2 regions of the Jeotgalibaca ciconiae genome follow, and region 1 is predicted to be linked to the other one. Evidence: predicted binding sites of a transcription regulator. Region 1 holds the regulator's gene; the other holds the start of a gene.
What was found. Region 1 encodes CtsR, which represses protease genes until heat stress. Its sites were predicted from a motif close to TTGGTCAAAAAAGGTCAAANA; they were not measured.
Positions count from the first base shown of each region.

Region 1 (8,242 bases):
ATTTCGTTAGAGTAAGCAATTGCCATTTTATATAAACGTGCAATATTTTCTTCTTCGAAAGCCATATCGGTATTCAATAGCGTTTCGTAGCCTTCCCGTCCACCCCAGAATACAAAGTTCTTTCCGCCGAGACGTTTGCTGATGTCGATACCTTTTTTAACTTGTGCGGCAGATACTGCATAAACGTCCGCATTGTTTGAAGATGCAGCTCCGTTTACGTAAATTGGGTTAGCATGACGGTCAGCTGTATTCCAAAGTAATTTGATGCCTGTTTCTTTCATTTTCTCTTCGATTAAATCTACAATGATATCTAAGTTATTGAAAAATTCTTCTAGAGAATTGCCAAAAGGCGCAACGTCCATATCGTGAAAACAGAAGTACTCAACACCTAATTTTTCAAAGAATTCAAAAGCAGCTTCAACACGATTTTTTGCTGTTTCCATTGGATCTTCTGTTAACCACGTCCGTTCATTTACACCTTGACCAAATGGGTCATTTCCTTCGTTAACAAATGAATGCCAGTATGCAACTGCAAAGCGCATGTGGTCCTTCATTGTTTTACCTAAAATAATTTCTTCTGGATTATAATGACGGAATGCGAACGGGTTATTCGTTTCTATACCTTCATATTTAATTTTTTCGATATTTGGAAAGTAAGCCATATTCATTCTCCTTTTTGTTTGTTTGCATAATTAACTAACTTCAGTTTATGACAAATACAAAAAGTTGTCAAGCGTTTTCATCATTGTTTATTCCACTTTTATAACTTATAAATCTATTCAAAATAATTTTTCCTTTTTTTGATTTTGGAATGTTGTACAATTAGAATATACACTAAAAAAAGACCCGGTAGAGGCCACTTTATAGTGTCCAATCTATCGGGTCTTTTTTATTATTTAAAGGTATCTTCAACTGTATCGACAACAGAATCCTTGTAGTCAACCGCTTTATCTTTCACATCAGAAAATACATCCATCGCAGCATCTTTCCAATTGCCTGTACGATCAAGAATTTTTAGCAGAGTATCAATCTCTCCATCACTTAAAGATTCAACTGCTTTAAGGACTTTGCTATTCCCTTTAAACTTGTTTTTCACATAATTCTTCACACGTTGTCGATTAATATAGGACCCGATTCTATCAACTGCATCTTCTTCATAGGCAATAATTGCTGCAACTGCCGCAACTGCTGCTGTAGCGGTTAATCCTACTAATAACGCTTTTTTTGAATTTTTCATATTGATCGCTCCTTCTTATCTCTATAAATCCATTTTAACATACATCAAAACAATAACCGAAATGATATGAAAAGAAAGATTTACTTTATCGTTTTTCGTTTCTCTAGAAATAATTACTCTGTCATGGCATAATGAGATAATTACTTCAATTTTATTGGCAGGTGTAACTATGCTTTCAAAATGGCTTCAAAAATACATGAAATTCCATAATCATTCAGACAATCGTACACAGATGGGATTACTGTCCGGAAAAGTAGGGCTTGTTTCTAACTTGCTCTTATTCGTCATTAAAATATTAGCCGGTCTCATTTCTGGTAGTATCTCAATTATTACCGATGCAATGAATAACTTATCTGACACCGCATCTTCCATTCTTACGTTGTTTGGTTTTTATGCAGCAGCAAAGCCAGCTGACAAGGAACATCCCTATGGCCATGAACGCTCTGAATATATCAGTGGGTTATTAATTTCTCTAGTGATCATTTTTGTTGGAGGACAGTTTTTAATTACGTCCATTAATCGTATATTTAATCCTACCAATCTACAAATGAGCCCGCTAATCGTTGCTCTTTTGGTTATATCAATCGCTGCAAAAATTATTCAAGGATTTTTCTATCAAACGATTGCAAAAGAAATCAAATCGAATACTCTTCTTGGTGTTGCACAAGATAGTTTTAATGATGTCTATTCTACTCTTGTAGTTCTAGTTGCATCGATTATTGAATCAATGACTGATTGGAATATCGACGGTTTTGCTGGTGCTTTCCTTGCCGTTTTCATTATGTACAGCGGTATTCAAATGATTCGAAAGTCAATTGATGATTTATTGGGTATTCGACCTTCAGAAGACGAGCTGATTGCAATGAGAGATTTACTCGAACGTTTCGATTCCATCGTTGGCTATCATGACTTATTGGTTCACAGCTATGGACCTAATAAAACTTTCGCAACTATTCATATTGAAATTGATGACAGTTGGAGTCTGAACCAAGCCCACAACCTCATTGATAAAATTGAGAAAAAATTCTTAGAAGAATTGGATGTAGAATTGGTTTGTCACATGGATCCCATCGCCGTTCACAATGAAGAACATACAAGAATTTACCAAGAAGTTAAGCAAATCCTCAAAACCTATTTCTTGAATTTAAGGTTTCATGATTTTAGGATTATGGAAACAAACGAAAATCAAACCATTCAATTTGATGTAGTAATTTCTGATGACACGAAACAAACGGACGACGAGTTACTTGCAGCTATTACAAAAAATATTCACCAACAAATTGGTCCATATGACGTAGACATTGAATTCGATCGACTTGATTTATTAAAAGAAGTAGAAGAATAAGAAAAGCGGACAAGTCCGCCTTGACCTATGAAAAAATAGGAAATTTGACCCTGAATGAGCAGCGAAGCGCGCAATGGGGCAAATTTATCTTTTTTTCACTAGGTCAGGACTTGGGAGCTAGACATTGATGGCTGAACTTATAATCCCCTAGTCTATGAAAAAAGGGAAGCCTTCATCGAGAGGGCTTCCCTTTTTTGCTTACTTACTTCCGACTAATTCGCCGTTTTCATTTTTATCGGTTGTGGTTGATTTTTTATTTTCTTTTACAGTAATACGGATGGTTCCATTGCGGGCTCCGATGGTTACATGATCTCCATAATTAATCGTGCCACTTAACATTTCTTCACTTAACTTATCTTCTATCTCTTTTTGAATCGCACGACGAATTGGACGTGCTCCATATTCAGGATCAAAACCAGCTTTCGCTACAACAGCAATCGCGGTAGGAGTGATCTTCACATGAATATCTAGCTCTTCTAGACGTTTTACAATATTATTCGCCATTAGCTTAACAATCTCATGTAATTCTTCCTCAGCCAACGAATGGAAAACAATCGATTCATCCACTCGATTCAAGAATTCCGGACGGAAGCTGTTTTTCAGCTCTTCACGAATTCTTTTTTCCATTGCCGTGTAATCGTGTTTTGCATCTTTCACATTGAAACCAACCATCTTTTCATCACGTAAAGCGGTCGCTCCTAAATTCGATGTCATAATTAAAATAGTATTACGGAAGTCTACTTTTCTTCCTTTAGAATCTGTTAAATGACCATCATCCAAAACTTGCAACAAGATATTAAAGACATCAGGATGTGCTTTTTCAATCTCATCTAAAAGAATAACAGAATAGGGTTTTTGTCTAATCTTTTCTGTTAACTGTCCACCCTCGTCATAACCAACATAACCTGGAGGAGAGCCAACTAAACGACTCGTCGTAAATTTCTCCATGAATTCAGACATATCGATCCGTACCAACGCATCTTCTGAGCCAAACATTGCCTCTGCAAGTGTCTTAGCTAGCTCAGTCTTACCTACACCGGTAGGACCTAGGAATAAGAAGCTTCCGATTGGGCGAGCAGGGTCCTTTAAGCCTGAGCGGGCTCTGCGAATCGCGCGAGCCACAGCACTTACTGCTTCTTCTTGTCCAATCACACGCTCATGAAGGACTTTCTCTAGTTTCATCAAACGTTCGCTTTCTTTTTGTTCCATTTGGTAAACAGGGATTCCCGTCCACAAAGCAACAACCTGCGCCACATCTGTTTCGTCAACACTTAATGTATATGCGCCCTCATCTGATATAGAGCTCGCTTCTCTTACTTTTTCAAGACGTTGTTTGCGTGATATTTCTTTTTTACGAATTTGAGCAGCCTTTGTAAAGTCTTGATTCAAGATCGCTTGCTCTTTATCTTTGCTTAAGCGTTCTAATTCGTCTTCCAATTTCCCGGCTGGCGTATCGCCATGAGTAACATCTAAGCGAACTTTTGCGGCAGATTCATCAATCAAATCGATTGCTTTATCCGGCAGGCGACGAGCAGTAATGTAACGAACCGCTAATGTCACTGCAGATTCAATTGCTTCGTCAGTAATCTCCACATGGTGATGCTCTTCATATCGATTACGAAGACCTTTCAAAATTGCTGTTGTTTCTTCCGCTGTAGGTTCATCAATGTGTATAGGTGCAAAGCGACGTTCCAAAGCAGCATCTTTTTCAATATATTTTTGATACTCATCTAAGGTAGTTGCCCCAATTGTTTGAAGTTCTCCTCGTGCTAACGCTGGTTTTAGAATATTTGATGCATCAATTGCACCTTCTGCACCGCCAGCACCAATCAATGTGTGTAGTTCATCAATAAAGAGAATAACATTGCCATCATGATAAACTTCATCAATAATTTTCTTCATTCGCTCTTCAAACTCACCGCGGTATTTCGTACCTGCTACTAATGACCCCATATCAAGCATCATGAGACGCTTATTAGCTAATTGCTCTGGAACTTCACCATTCACAATTTTTTGTGCAAGACCTTCCACAATAGCTGTCTTTCCAACCCCTGGTTCTCCCACCAAGACAGGATTATTTTTTGTTCTACGAGAAATAACTTGTAAAATCCTTCTCACTTCACGATCTCGTCCTACAATTGGATCTAGTTTATCATTTTTAGCTAAATCCGTTAAATCACGTGCAAGAGAGTCCAGAGTAGGCGTACCTTCAGAATTTTTGAGTGGCTTTTTGCCAGCTTTCCCATTTCCTTTTGGGGCATCTTTTAAACCAAGTTTTTCATATAACGTTTTTTGAAGTAGATTTAAATCCACACCAATATTTTTTAATATTTTAACTGCTAAAATTTCTTCTTTCAAAATCCCTAGCAAAATATGCTCCGTTCCAACTAATGGAACTGCTAATTTTTGTGATTCATTTGTTGCATACATAATTACTTTTTTAGCGCGAGGCGAAAATGGCATAGGCGTAAATTGGTTTGCTAAAGGACGTGCTGTTCCGTATCCGGTTAAATGTTCAACTTCTTCACGTATAAGAGTTTCATCGATATGAAAACCACGCAATACTTTTCCAGCAATTCCTTCTGTTTCTCGAATAAGGCCTAGTAGAATATGTTCGGTTCCAATGGACTGGTGTTTGAAATAATGTGCTTCTTCTGTTGCAAGGATCAACGCCTTGCTAGCCTTGTCTGTAAATAGTTCATCCATTCTTAACGCCTCCTTTACTTAGCATCTGCGAATGATTATGCTTCATACCGCAAACTGGTTAATAGTTTTTTTAATAACTGTGCCCGTACTCTATCTTCGTCTATCTCAAAATAATGTAAAAAGACTTTTTCCATTACTGACAAAATCAAATTACCTTCCCGTTTTGAGATAACCTGCTGATTATATAAATTTTGGACAATTGCATAGGAATCTCGCTCACTAATGCTATCTCCAATAATTCGAATCATCTCATTAAGTAAATCAACTTCTTCAAGGAACTTTACCTTCATAATGCGGATATAACCACCACCGCCGCGCTTACTCTCTACCAAATAGCCATGCTGCTCAGTAAACCGAGTATTAATTACATAATTGATTTGGGAAGGAACACAATTAAAATGTACAGCCATCTCATTACGGCGAATTTCTACCTGTTCTTCTGTTTTCAATATCTTTTTAATATAATCTTCAATGATATCAGACATATTTTGGTTTTGCAAAAGAACTGCCTCCTCTCACCTGACTAATTTTGACTATTACAATTAAATAGTAAGGCATTCTGCAGTCTCTGTCAAATGGAAAGATTGACAAATACAGGTTTTTATATTGTATTGACTTTCTATTATAGCTTAATCCGTCTAAAAGATAAACTATTCTTCCTTAAATAGAATTTGCAAAAAAAAGCATTTCTACAATATGATTTCAAAATCATAAGTAAAAATGCATTTAATAAAATGATTTCTTCAACTTTTAAAGCATGATGCACCCAGCAGGAGTCGAACCTGCAACCGTCTGATTCGAAGTCAGATACTCTATCCAATTGAGCTATGGGTGCTAAAAAAGGAAGATGAAGTCTACAAAACGACCTTCACTTCCTTAATAATGCCGGCTAAAGGAGTTGAACCCTCGACCCTCTGATTACAAATCAGATGCTCTACCAACTGAGCTAAGCCGGCTAAATAAAAATGAGTCATGCAGGGCTCGAACCTGCGACCCTCTGATTAAAAGTCAGATGCTCTACCAACTGAGCTAATGACTCATTATATGAAGTTTACTATGAGCAATTGCTCACGTCCATCATGTCCGTAAGCTGCTAATACAACAATAGACATGATAATGGAGGTTAACGGGATCGAACCGCTGACATCCTGCTTGTAAGGCAGACGCTCTCCCAGCTGAGCTAAACCTCCGGGATTATAATAAACATAAAAGAGCATAAAAATAAAACAAAAAATGCGCGGCAGCGTCCTACTCTCACAAAGGGAAACCCTTCACTACAATCGGCGCTAAGAAGCTTAACTTCTGTGTTCGGGATGGGAACAGGTGTGACCTTCTTGCCATCGCCACCGCACATATCTTGTTTTCAAAGGAACTTCGTTCCCTCAAAACTGAATAGCCACATGATCTACCGGAAAGAAACCATTCTTCCGCCTTACCGTCTGTTTCTTGGTTAAGTCCTCGACCGATTAGTACTGGTCCGCTCCACACATCGCTGCGCGTCCACTTCCAGCCTATCTACCTGATCGTCTCTCAGGGGTCTTACTCATTTAAAATGATGGGAAATCTCATCTTGAGGGGGGCTTCACGCTTAGATGCTTTCAGCGTTTATCCCTTCCACACATAGCTACCCAGCGATGCTCTTGGCAGAACAACTGGTACACCAGCGGTGTGTCCATCCCGGTCCTCTCGTACTAAGGACAGCTCCTCTCAAATTTCCAACGCCCGCGACGGATAGGGACCGAACTGTCTCACGACGTTCTGAACCCAGCTCGCGTGCCGCTTTAATGGGCGAACAGCCCAACCCTTGGGACCGACTACAGCCCCAGGATGCGACGAGCCGACATCGAGGTGCCAAACCTCCCCGTCGATGTGAACTCTTGGGGGAGATAAGCCTGTTATCCCCAGGGTAGCTTTTATCCGTTGAGCGATGGCCCTTCCATGCGGTACCACCGGATCACTAAGCCCGACTTTCGTCCCTGCTCGACTTGTCTGTCTCGCAGTCAAGCTCCCTTCTGCCTTTGCACTCTGCGAATGATTTCCAACCATTCTGAGGGAACCTTTGGGCGCCTCCGTTACATTTTAGGAGGCGACCGCCCCAGTCAAACTGCCCGACTGACACTGTCTCCCTGCCCGATAAGGGCAGCGGGTTAGAGTGTTCCTGCCACAAGGGTAGTATCCCAATGGCGCCTCCATCGAGACTAGCGTCCCGACTTCTACGGCTCCTACCTATCCTGTACATGTGGCAGAAACAATCAATATCAACCTGCAGTAAAGCTCCATGGGGTCTTTCCGTCCTGTCGCGGGTAACCAGCATCTTCACTGGTACTATAATTTCACCGAGTCTCTCGTTGAGACAGTGCCCAAATCGTTACGCCTTTCGTGCGGGTCGGAACTTACCCGACAAGGAATTTCGCTACCTTAGGACCGTTATAGTTACGGCCGCCGTTTACTGGGGCTTCAATTCGAAGCTTCGCCTTGCGGCTAACCTCTCCTCTTAACCTTCCAGCACCGGGCAGGCGTCAGCCCCTATACGTCATCTTTCGATTTTGCAGAGACCTGTGTTTTTGATAAACAGTCGCTTGGGCCTATTCACTGCGGCTGACCTTGCGGTCAGCACCCCTTCTCCCGAAGTTACGGGGTCATTTTGCCGAGTTCCTTAACGAGAGTTCGCTCGCTCACCTTAGGATACTCTCCTCGACTACCTGTGTCGGTTTGCGGTACGGGCAGTTGGTTTCTAACTAGAAGCTTTTCTTGGCAGTGTGGCATCGGGAACTTCGGTACTCAATTTCCCTCCCCGTCACAGCTCATCCGTGCGGGGGAAAGCATTTGACTCTCCCCCGGACTCACTGCTTGGGCGTGCTCTTCCAATCGCACGCTTTCCTTAGCCTCCTGCGTCCCTCCATCGTTCAAACAAAAACAACTGGTACAGGAATATCAACCTGTTGTCCATCGCC
Region 1 covers NZ_CP034465.1:1,196,957-1,205,198, forward strand. Annotated here, with positions in the region: gene xylA (xylose isomerase) at 1-662, opposite strand, end outside; gene EJN90_RS05520 (hypothetical protein) at 893-1,237, opposite strand; gene EJN90_RS05525 (cation diffusion facilitator family transporter) at 1,407-2,582, shown strand; gene EJN90_RS05530 (ATP-dependent Clp protease ATP-binding subunit) at 2,781-5,288, opposite strand; gene EJN90_RS05535 (CtsR family transcriptional regulator) at 5,324-5,788, opposite strand; tRNA gene EJN90_RS05540 (tRNA-Arg) at 6,050-6,123, opposite strand; tRNA gene EJN90_RS05545 (tRNA-Thr) at 6,172-6,244, opposite strand; tRNA gene EJN90_RS05550 (tRNA-Lys) at 6,255-6,327, opposite strand; tRNA gene EJN90_RS05555 (tRNA-Val) at 6,406-6,478, opposite strand; rRNA gene rrf (5S ribosomal RNA) at 6,524-6,639, opposite strand; rRNA gene EJN90_RS05565 (23S ribosomal RNA) at 6,735-8,242, opposite strand, start outside.

Region 2 (8,242 bases), 1.3 Mb from region 1:
TCAGCACATGTTGGTTTTCTTGAATCGAACCTTTAATGATCTCTTTCGCTAATAAGTTTTCAATTCGATTGGTAATAAATCTTCTTAGAGGGCGTGCCCCATATTGAAAATCATAGGCATTTATTGTAATCCACTCTTTTACTTCTTCCGAAATCGATAACTTGATTTGACGGTTAGCCAGCCGCTCTTGTAACTCCAGAATGATTTTATCAACGATTAGATGGATGTCTTCTTTGTTAAGTGGAGAAAACAGAACCGTGTCATCAATTCGATTGAGGAATTCTGGCTTGAAAGTTATCTTTAATAAATCAAGCACATTATTTTTAGTTTCTTCCGTTATTTCACCATTTTCTTCCATACTGTTCAGGAGATATTGAGATCCGAGATTACTTGTCATAATCAAGACTGTATTCTTGAAATCAACCGTTCTACCTTTCGAGTCAGTTAATCGACCGTCGTCCATTACTTGAAGAAGGATATTAAATACATCCGGGTGAGCTTTTTCAATTTCATCCAGGAGCACAATTGTGTAAGGACTTCTGCGAACCGCTTCCGTTAATTGGCCGCCCTCTTCGTATCCAACATAACCTGGGGGTGCACCAACCAAACGACTTACTGCAAATTTTTCCATATATTCACTCATATCAATTCGCACCATATGGTCTTGTGAATCAAATAAGTTTTCAGCAAGTGCTTTTGCTAATTCTGTCTTTCCGACCCCTGTAGGTCCTAAAAATAAAAAGGAGCCGATTGGTCGATTCGGTGATTGCAAGCCTGCACGAGAACGAAGAACTGCATTTGTGACGCTTTCTACCGCCTCATCTTGTCCAATCACTCGTTTGTGTAAAGTTTCTGAGAGAGTTAATAGTTTTTCTTTCTCCCCTTCTACTAACCGCTTAACTGGTATGCCCGTCAAGCGTTCTACGACCGATGCTATTTCATTTTCGGTAACGGCTTCTTGAACAAGCTTTCCTTCGTCGGTTTGGGTCTCAGCATTTTTTCGCTCTAAATCAGCCAGTTCTTTCTCTAATTGTGGAATGGTTCCATGTCTTAGCACCGCTGCTTTTTCTAAATCATATTCTGACTCGGCGTCTTCTAGTTGTCTTCGAGCGATTTCCAATTCTTCTCTTTTGGAACGAACCGTTTCAGCTTCTTCTTTTTCTATTTCCCATTGCATCTTAAGCCTGTTTGCTTCTTCACGAGATTCGGCCAATTCATTTTGTATGCTTATTAACCGCTGCTTGCTTAATTCGTCTTTTTCTTGTTTTAATGCAGCTTCTTCAATTTCAAGCTGCATTAGTTTGCGAGTTACTTGATCAAGTTCTGTCGGCATGGAATTCATCTCTACTTTGATACTGGCACAAGCTTCGTCAACTAAGTCGATGGCCTTATCCGGAAGAAAACGATCCGTGATATAACGATTAGAAAGTGTTGCTGCAGCTACAATCGCATTATCTTGGATGGTTACGCTATGGTGTATTTCAAAGCGTTCTTTCAATCCTCTTAAAATCGTAATGGTATCTTCTACTGTTGGTTCTGCAACTACTACTTTTTGAAAACGACGCTCCAAAGCTTTATCTTTTTCAAAATTTTGTTGGTACTCATCCAATGTAGTTGCACCAATACAATGCAATTCTCCACGAGCTAACATTGGTTTTAGAAGATTTCCTGCATCCATGCTACCTTCTGTTTTTCCGGCACCGATAATGGTATGGATTTCATCAATAAATAAAATGATCCGTCCATCACTTTTTTTCACTTCTTTTAAAACACTTTTCAGACGCTCTTCAAATTCACCACGGTATTTCGCTCCTGCAATTAAAGCACCCATATCGAGAGAAAAAATCGTCTTGTCTTTTAAATTATCCGGCACATCTCTTCTGACGATCCGTTGAGCCAAACCTTCAACAATTGCAGTCTTCCCAACGCCTGGTTCTCCAATGAGGACAGGGTTGTTTTTTGTTTTTCTTGAAAGAATTCGAATGACATCTCGAATCTCTTCATCACGGCCAATAACCGGATCATGCTTGCCGCTTTTCATTGCTTGAATCAAATCAATTCCATATTTTTCCAATGCTTGGTATTGTTCTTCTTGATCTTGTGAAGTCACACGATCACCGCCTCTTATTTCTACTATTTTGTTTTTTATAATTTGCTTGCTTAGTCCATTCTCCTTTAAATAGAGGGTTAGTGGATGATGGGATAGTGAATAAAGAGCTAACAAAACCACTTCGGTTGATAAGTATTCATCTTGGAATTCTTCCATCTCTTTATTGGCTTCAAGGAAAAGCTGGTAAAGATTTTGCCCAAAAGACTGACCGTATTGAATATTCGTTCCGGATACTTGTGAAATTTTATCGAGTTCCTTATCAATCACGTGGTCCAATGCTTGTAAATCCATCCCTAAATCTTGATAGAAATTTCTAGCAAACGAATTTGGCTGCATCAATGTTTTCCATAGATGAGGAATTTCAATAAATTGATGTTTCCTATTAATTGCAATATTCTGTGCTTCTCCTAACGCTTCTTGCATCGCGCGAGTCATCTTTTCTACTTGCATTTCAGTCACCTCTTCTTCAGTCCATAAGGTAATTATACAACCTTGGTCAGTTATGGTCAAAAAATAACACTATCAAAAATAGCTTCTGACTTAATAATTTTTCATTAGTCAGAAGCTATTGCTTTTAATAACGGCCAATAATCTCCGCGAAGAAGGTCAACGCCAAACCTTGTCCCCAGCCTTGAAGCCAGTTTTTCGAAATGTCGCGGTATCCTGCTAAATCCCTCATGACTGCTGTACCTGCAGATACATTTAGAACCCGACCATCATCGCTGACATTATCAAAAATACCGCCAATCGATTTTTGCAGGTACTTTAAGCGCAGCGGGTTATGCTTGACAGCCATGGCTGCTGCAATCCCTGCGGATGCAGAAATTTCTTCATAAGATTCGGAGTCATCCAAAATAGTCCGCCACAAACCATTTTCAGTTTGCAGTAGTTTCAGAGCCGAAAGCTGCTCTTCAAGCGCACCTAATACATCCATATACTTGGGATAAAGATAGGCTTCGGGTAGTCGAGCACAAACTTGAGACATCGTATATGCTGCCCAAGCATTAGCTCTTCCCCAATAAAAGCTAGATAAATTACTTTTGCTTGTATCTTCGTAACCATGATAAAAGAGGGAGGTTTCAGGATTTTGTAAGTATTTAATATGCCAATAATACTGATGGAGTGCATCATCAATTAATTCTTCCTTCTTAGTGATAATGCCCACCCTCAGCATCAAAAAAGCAGCCATAAATAAAGTATCAGCCCATGCTTGCCCAGGAAAATCATCATTGGAAGATACAGTGTGCTGCAAAACACGGTCACCAAAGCGCAGTGCTTCATGTTGTAAATAATCAATTTTACTCAAAACTAAATCCCAATACTTCTGTTCGCCAGTGACTTCGTATAAGGTAATTAATGCATGTCCCATAGCACAACGATTAACTGTCCAGCCGTACCCGTCGTCTAGGTCGATTAATTCATCTATGCGGTTTTGTAAAAGATCGATATATTCCTGTTTACCTAGAACTTCGTAAGCCTGGCAGATTCCATAATAGGCGACCCCGGTTCCCCAGTCCCATGTCAAATCCATCTGCATGGTTCTTTCTACAATGGCATCCATTTTACCGATTATCTTTTCCTTTTCAAAGGTTAATTCATTCAATTGATAAATACCTACTTTCCATTTTTAATGAAAAACCGCCATGTTTTCGGAAAAACTCCTCGACATGGCGGCTTATTAAAACAATCTTACTCTACTTCTAATAAACGCGTTGAATTTCCATCCTTATAAGCCTGTAAGCGTTCCTCTACAATCTCCCTAAATCCAGCATCGTGAAATTGTTGTGCGTACTCTTCGTATAAACTTTCGAACTCACTTGGATCAGCCATTACTAACTTATCACGAAGCTCTTTATATGTTTCTGTTAAACTTCCCGAGTATTCTACTTCTGCTTCAATTGGGACTGAGAATGACGGGAAGTTGACAGCGTAAGCTTCCTTGTATAGTTCAGATTTACGATTTGTAATAGCTAAAATCTCTTCATTAAATTCTTGAGGAAGACCTTTAGGACTAACTGCTGAAATCTGATCCTCTAAGTCTCCGACAACTCGAGAAGCTGTTACGATACACCAGTAGTCAATGTTGTTATTGTAGCCTTGCTTCTTGTCGCCTTCGTAATCAACCACACTTTCTGGTAAAGCTGTTTCTTCGTTAATTGTATAGTTTTCGCCTTCAACTCCCCACTGCATAATCTTTAAATTATCTTCATCCGCAATCCAATCCAAATACTTCCAAGCAGCCTGAATTTCATCATCCGTTGCTAAAGAAGAGAAACCAACGATCATACCAAATGGGTTATCTGCCATGTAGACTGCTGATGTACCAGCTTCTTCATCCACTTCGGCTGCAGGAACAATACCCAACTCAGCTTCAGGATTGTTTTCATAAAATGATATGAGCCAATCCATTGTATTTGAAATGTAAGAGCCAAACACAAAGCTTTCCCCATTGGCGAATTTCGCTTGAGCGGATGCAGTATCCGTTAAATAATACTCCGGATCTGTAAAGCCAAGGTTGTAATGATTGTTCTCTCTTTCTAATAATGCTTTGTTAGCATCAAATCCTAAAGCAGGGATAACGGCAGAAATATAACTTGCCCACTCTTCTTCGTTAATTGGGAAATCCATGAATATCCAAGGAAGGTCTGCCCCTTGGCTCGGAATCATTGTTCCACCTGCTGGATGATCTGCTAAGCCAGCATCTTGTATTTTCGTCATGGCATCCACCCATTCGCTATAAGTTTTTGGATACTCATCGTAGCCAACTTCTTCTAGCCAGTCTTTGCGATAAAACTGTTGGAAGTTAAAGCCATTGGACCAGTTTGGTCGATTTCCTAAAACAAAATGTGTTTCACCATTCATTTCCGTAAAGGCCATTTGTCCTTCTGCATCCATTTGTTCGAAGTATTTTGGTGCAGCTTCTTTAAACTCTTCCATATCAAATGTTGCAAGATATCCTTCGTTTGCCCATTGTGATAATTTAGGATAGTCATACTCCATTAAAATAGTGGGTAAGTCTTGAGATGATGCCAGTAATGCATAATCAGTCATAACATCCGATCGATTAATAGCGACATACTCAACAGTGATATTATTTGGATTACCAAAATTTTCTTGAACGTAATCGGTCCAGTAATTGTCCGTTACATTCGGCACACCTTCTACACCACGATCATAAACAGGGATTTTTAATGTAACTTGCTCGCCTGCCCCAGTTGAATCGCTTGAACCGCCGCCAGCAGTTCCACTATCCATTGAGTCATCGCCACCACTGCTGCTACATCCTGATAACGTTAACAAAGCTGCACTCCCTAAAAGTATCTTTCTCCAATTGCTATTCTTCATCATTTTATTCCTCCTGTTCATTTTTTTGTTAACCTTTTACTGCTCCAATCATGACACCTTTCACAAAATATTTTTGTAAAAATGGATAAATAATAATAATCGGAATGGTTACAAACATAACGGCTGCTGCCTGAAGAACTTCTGGCGTACTTTGAACGGCTGCTGCTTCCGAAAGGGAAGTTGTCTGAGCTTCCGTTGCAGACGAAACCATTTGATACAGTTTATATTGCACCATTTTTAAATTTTCAGTGCGAATAAAATACATATTGTCCGCGTAAGAATTCCAACGTCCAACCGCATAAAATAACGACAGTGTCGCCATAATAGGTTTTGAAAGTGGTAATGCAAGCCTTAATAAGATTTGGAAATTTGTTGCTCCATCCAAGACCGCCGATTCCTCCAAGCTATCTGGTAAATTCGCCTGAAAATAAGTTTTCATAATCAACATATTATAAGCAGAATAAATACCTGGCAGAATCAAAACCCAGACTGTATTCAAAATCCCCAGACTTTGGTAGAGCAAATATTGTGGTATGATCCCTGCACTGAAATACATCGGAAACATGAAAATAAAAGTAAATCCCTTACGTCCTTTTAGGCGTTTTTTTGACAAGGGATAAGCTGTACAAATACATACCAGCATTCCTAAAACAGTAAATGATACTGTCACAATAACGCTGTAAATAATTGAATAAATCATGTTTCCATCTTTAAAAATCGATACATAGGCATCGAAGTTAATCCCTTTTGGTATGAGGTAAATATTACGGGCCAGCACTTCGCTATTAGAAGAGATTGACTTCGCAGCTATATGGATGAATGGCAAAACACACGTTAAACATAAAATAAATAGAAATGTTGCCATTAAAAAATCGCTGATTCCGATTTTTTCCATTGCATTCGTTCCCAGATGGTTTTTGTCTTTCTTTTTACGTATATTCGCATTAAGTTCCATTACAACAAACCATCCTCTCCGATTTTCTTAGCCATACGGTCTGATAATAATACGAGAGCTAAACCAATTAACGACTGAAACAAACCTACTGCTGTCGCTTCACTAAACTTACCGCCTCCAAGACCCTTTTCAAAAATATAAACGGCTAACTGGTATTGATAGTCCCGAACCTGTGAATTACCCAACGCTGTTAGACGCTCCAAATTACTTCCCATAACCCGACCCAGGTTCATAATGAGTAGCGTTACGATTGTCCCTCTAATCCCCGGCAAGGTAATGTGCCAGATCCGTTTCCAACGGTTTGCACCATCAATCATGGCAGCTTCGTAAAGCTCTGAGTTAATACTGGTCATAGCCGCCAAGTAAATGATGGTTCCCCACCCCATCGACTGCCATATACCAATTAAAATATAGGTTACTGCCCAGTGGCTCGCATCATTTAAGAAAGGAATCCCTTTTTCAATCAACCCTAAGTTTTGTAAAACAATATTCACTAAACCAGAACTTGGTTTAAATAAAAGATATGCCACACTCCCCACAACTGCCCAAGATAAAAAATGAGGCAAATATAAGACAGTTTGACTAATTCGTTTGAAACGTTTCAAACGTATCTCGTTAATAATAAGAGCTAAAATAATAGGTACCGAGAATCCCGTTATTAAATCAAGAAAGTTAAACATGATCGAATTTTTAAGTGCTCTAATAAAATCAGCATCATTAAAAATCTTAATAAAGTTCTCAAATCCGACCCATTCACTACGTTCATAACCTAGAATAGGTTTGAAATTCATAAATGCCATTCTCAGACCAGGAAAACTAGCATAATTGAAAGCGATAACAATCACTAGCGGAATAATGAGCAGAATATACAACTCCCAATCCCTCTTAATAGCTATGACCCAGGAAGAACTACGACCAAGGCCTACTGAAGCAGATTTTTTATTTTTTTTCGTCAACACAAACCACTCCCTTACGTTTTTAATAGCGACTCACTCTTAAGTCCTATTAAGTGATTGAATATTCTGTTAAAAATAAAAGCATTCAGGTACAATGTTAGCGCACTTCCAATAAACAAATAAAAATATATCAACAAACCATACGCATTTGGTAGCCACTTATAAACAGCCATAAGAGGACCGAGATTGATAACCAATAAAATCAAAACCCAAGGAAAGTAGCCCATCATCAGTAAAAGAACATTTTTACTCTGTTCCCAAATTGTATTTTTAAATTTGTAAATCATGGGGAAAATAAACAAGCTGTAAACCACAGCTAGAATCAGAAAAATAACAGTTGCGTAGACGACTATTCTCCTTAGACCATCTAGTTCACTAATCACAAATAAATCCAATATCAATACGACAATGATAGATAAAACAATTAGCCAAGCTGTCGTCGCTTGTCTAAAGTTCTCTTTAAAGTGTTTTAGATACATTTTTAACACAGGACTTTCATTTTTATCAATCATTTGTAAAAAGACTGCATATAGAGCTGCCAAATTAGCGCCGATAGTAATGATTGGAATACTCATTAGTAAAAACAAGACATTCAGCATGATTAAATCAAATATTTTTGTCATGAATCTACCAAACTTACTATCATATTTGAACATTCTGTCACCTTCTTTCTTGTAATCATTCAAAACGGAAAGCTTGTTTGCTTTATTTTGTATGCGCTTTCTTTTATTGCGATTAGCTTATCATAGAAATTAAACATTAATAAATGGAACAAATCTACATTTTTTGTACAAACTATGGATTGGATGTTATACTAAATGGAAAAAAAGAGGCTATGAGGGGATTTTTTATGCTCGATTTAATGAACATGGAGTT
Region 2 covers NZ_CP034465.1:2,494,818-2,503,059, reverse strand. Annotated here, with positions in the region: gene clpB (ATP-dependent chaperone ClpB) at 1-2,560, opposite strand, end outside; gene EJN90_RS11625 (glycoside hydrolase family 88 protein) at 2,685-3,713, opposite strand; gene EJN90_RS11620 (extracellular solute-binding protein) at 3,800-5,458, opposite strand; gene EJN90_RS11615 (carbohydrate ABC transporter permease) at 5,484-6,410, opposite strand; gene EJN90_RS11610 (ABC transporter permease) at 6,410-7,366, opposite strand; gene EJN90_RS11605 (YesL family protein) at 7,381-8,022, opposite strand; gene EJN90_RS11600 (helix-turn-helix domain-containing protein) at 8,217-8,242, shown strand, end outside.
Region 2: a site for CtsR is predicted at 2,603-2,623, ahead of clpB (ATP-dependent chaperone ClpB). Genes of this name have one in related genera too.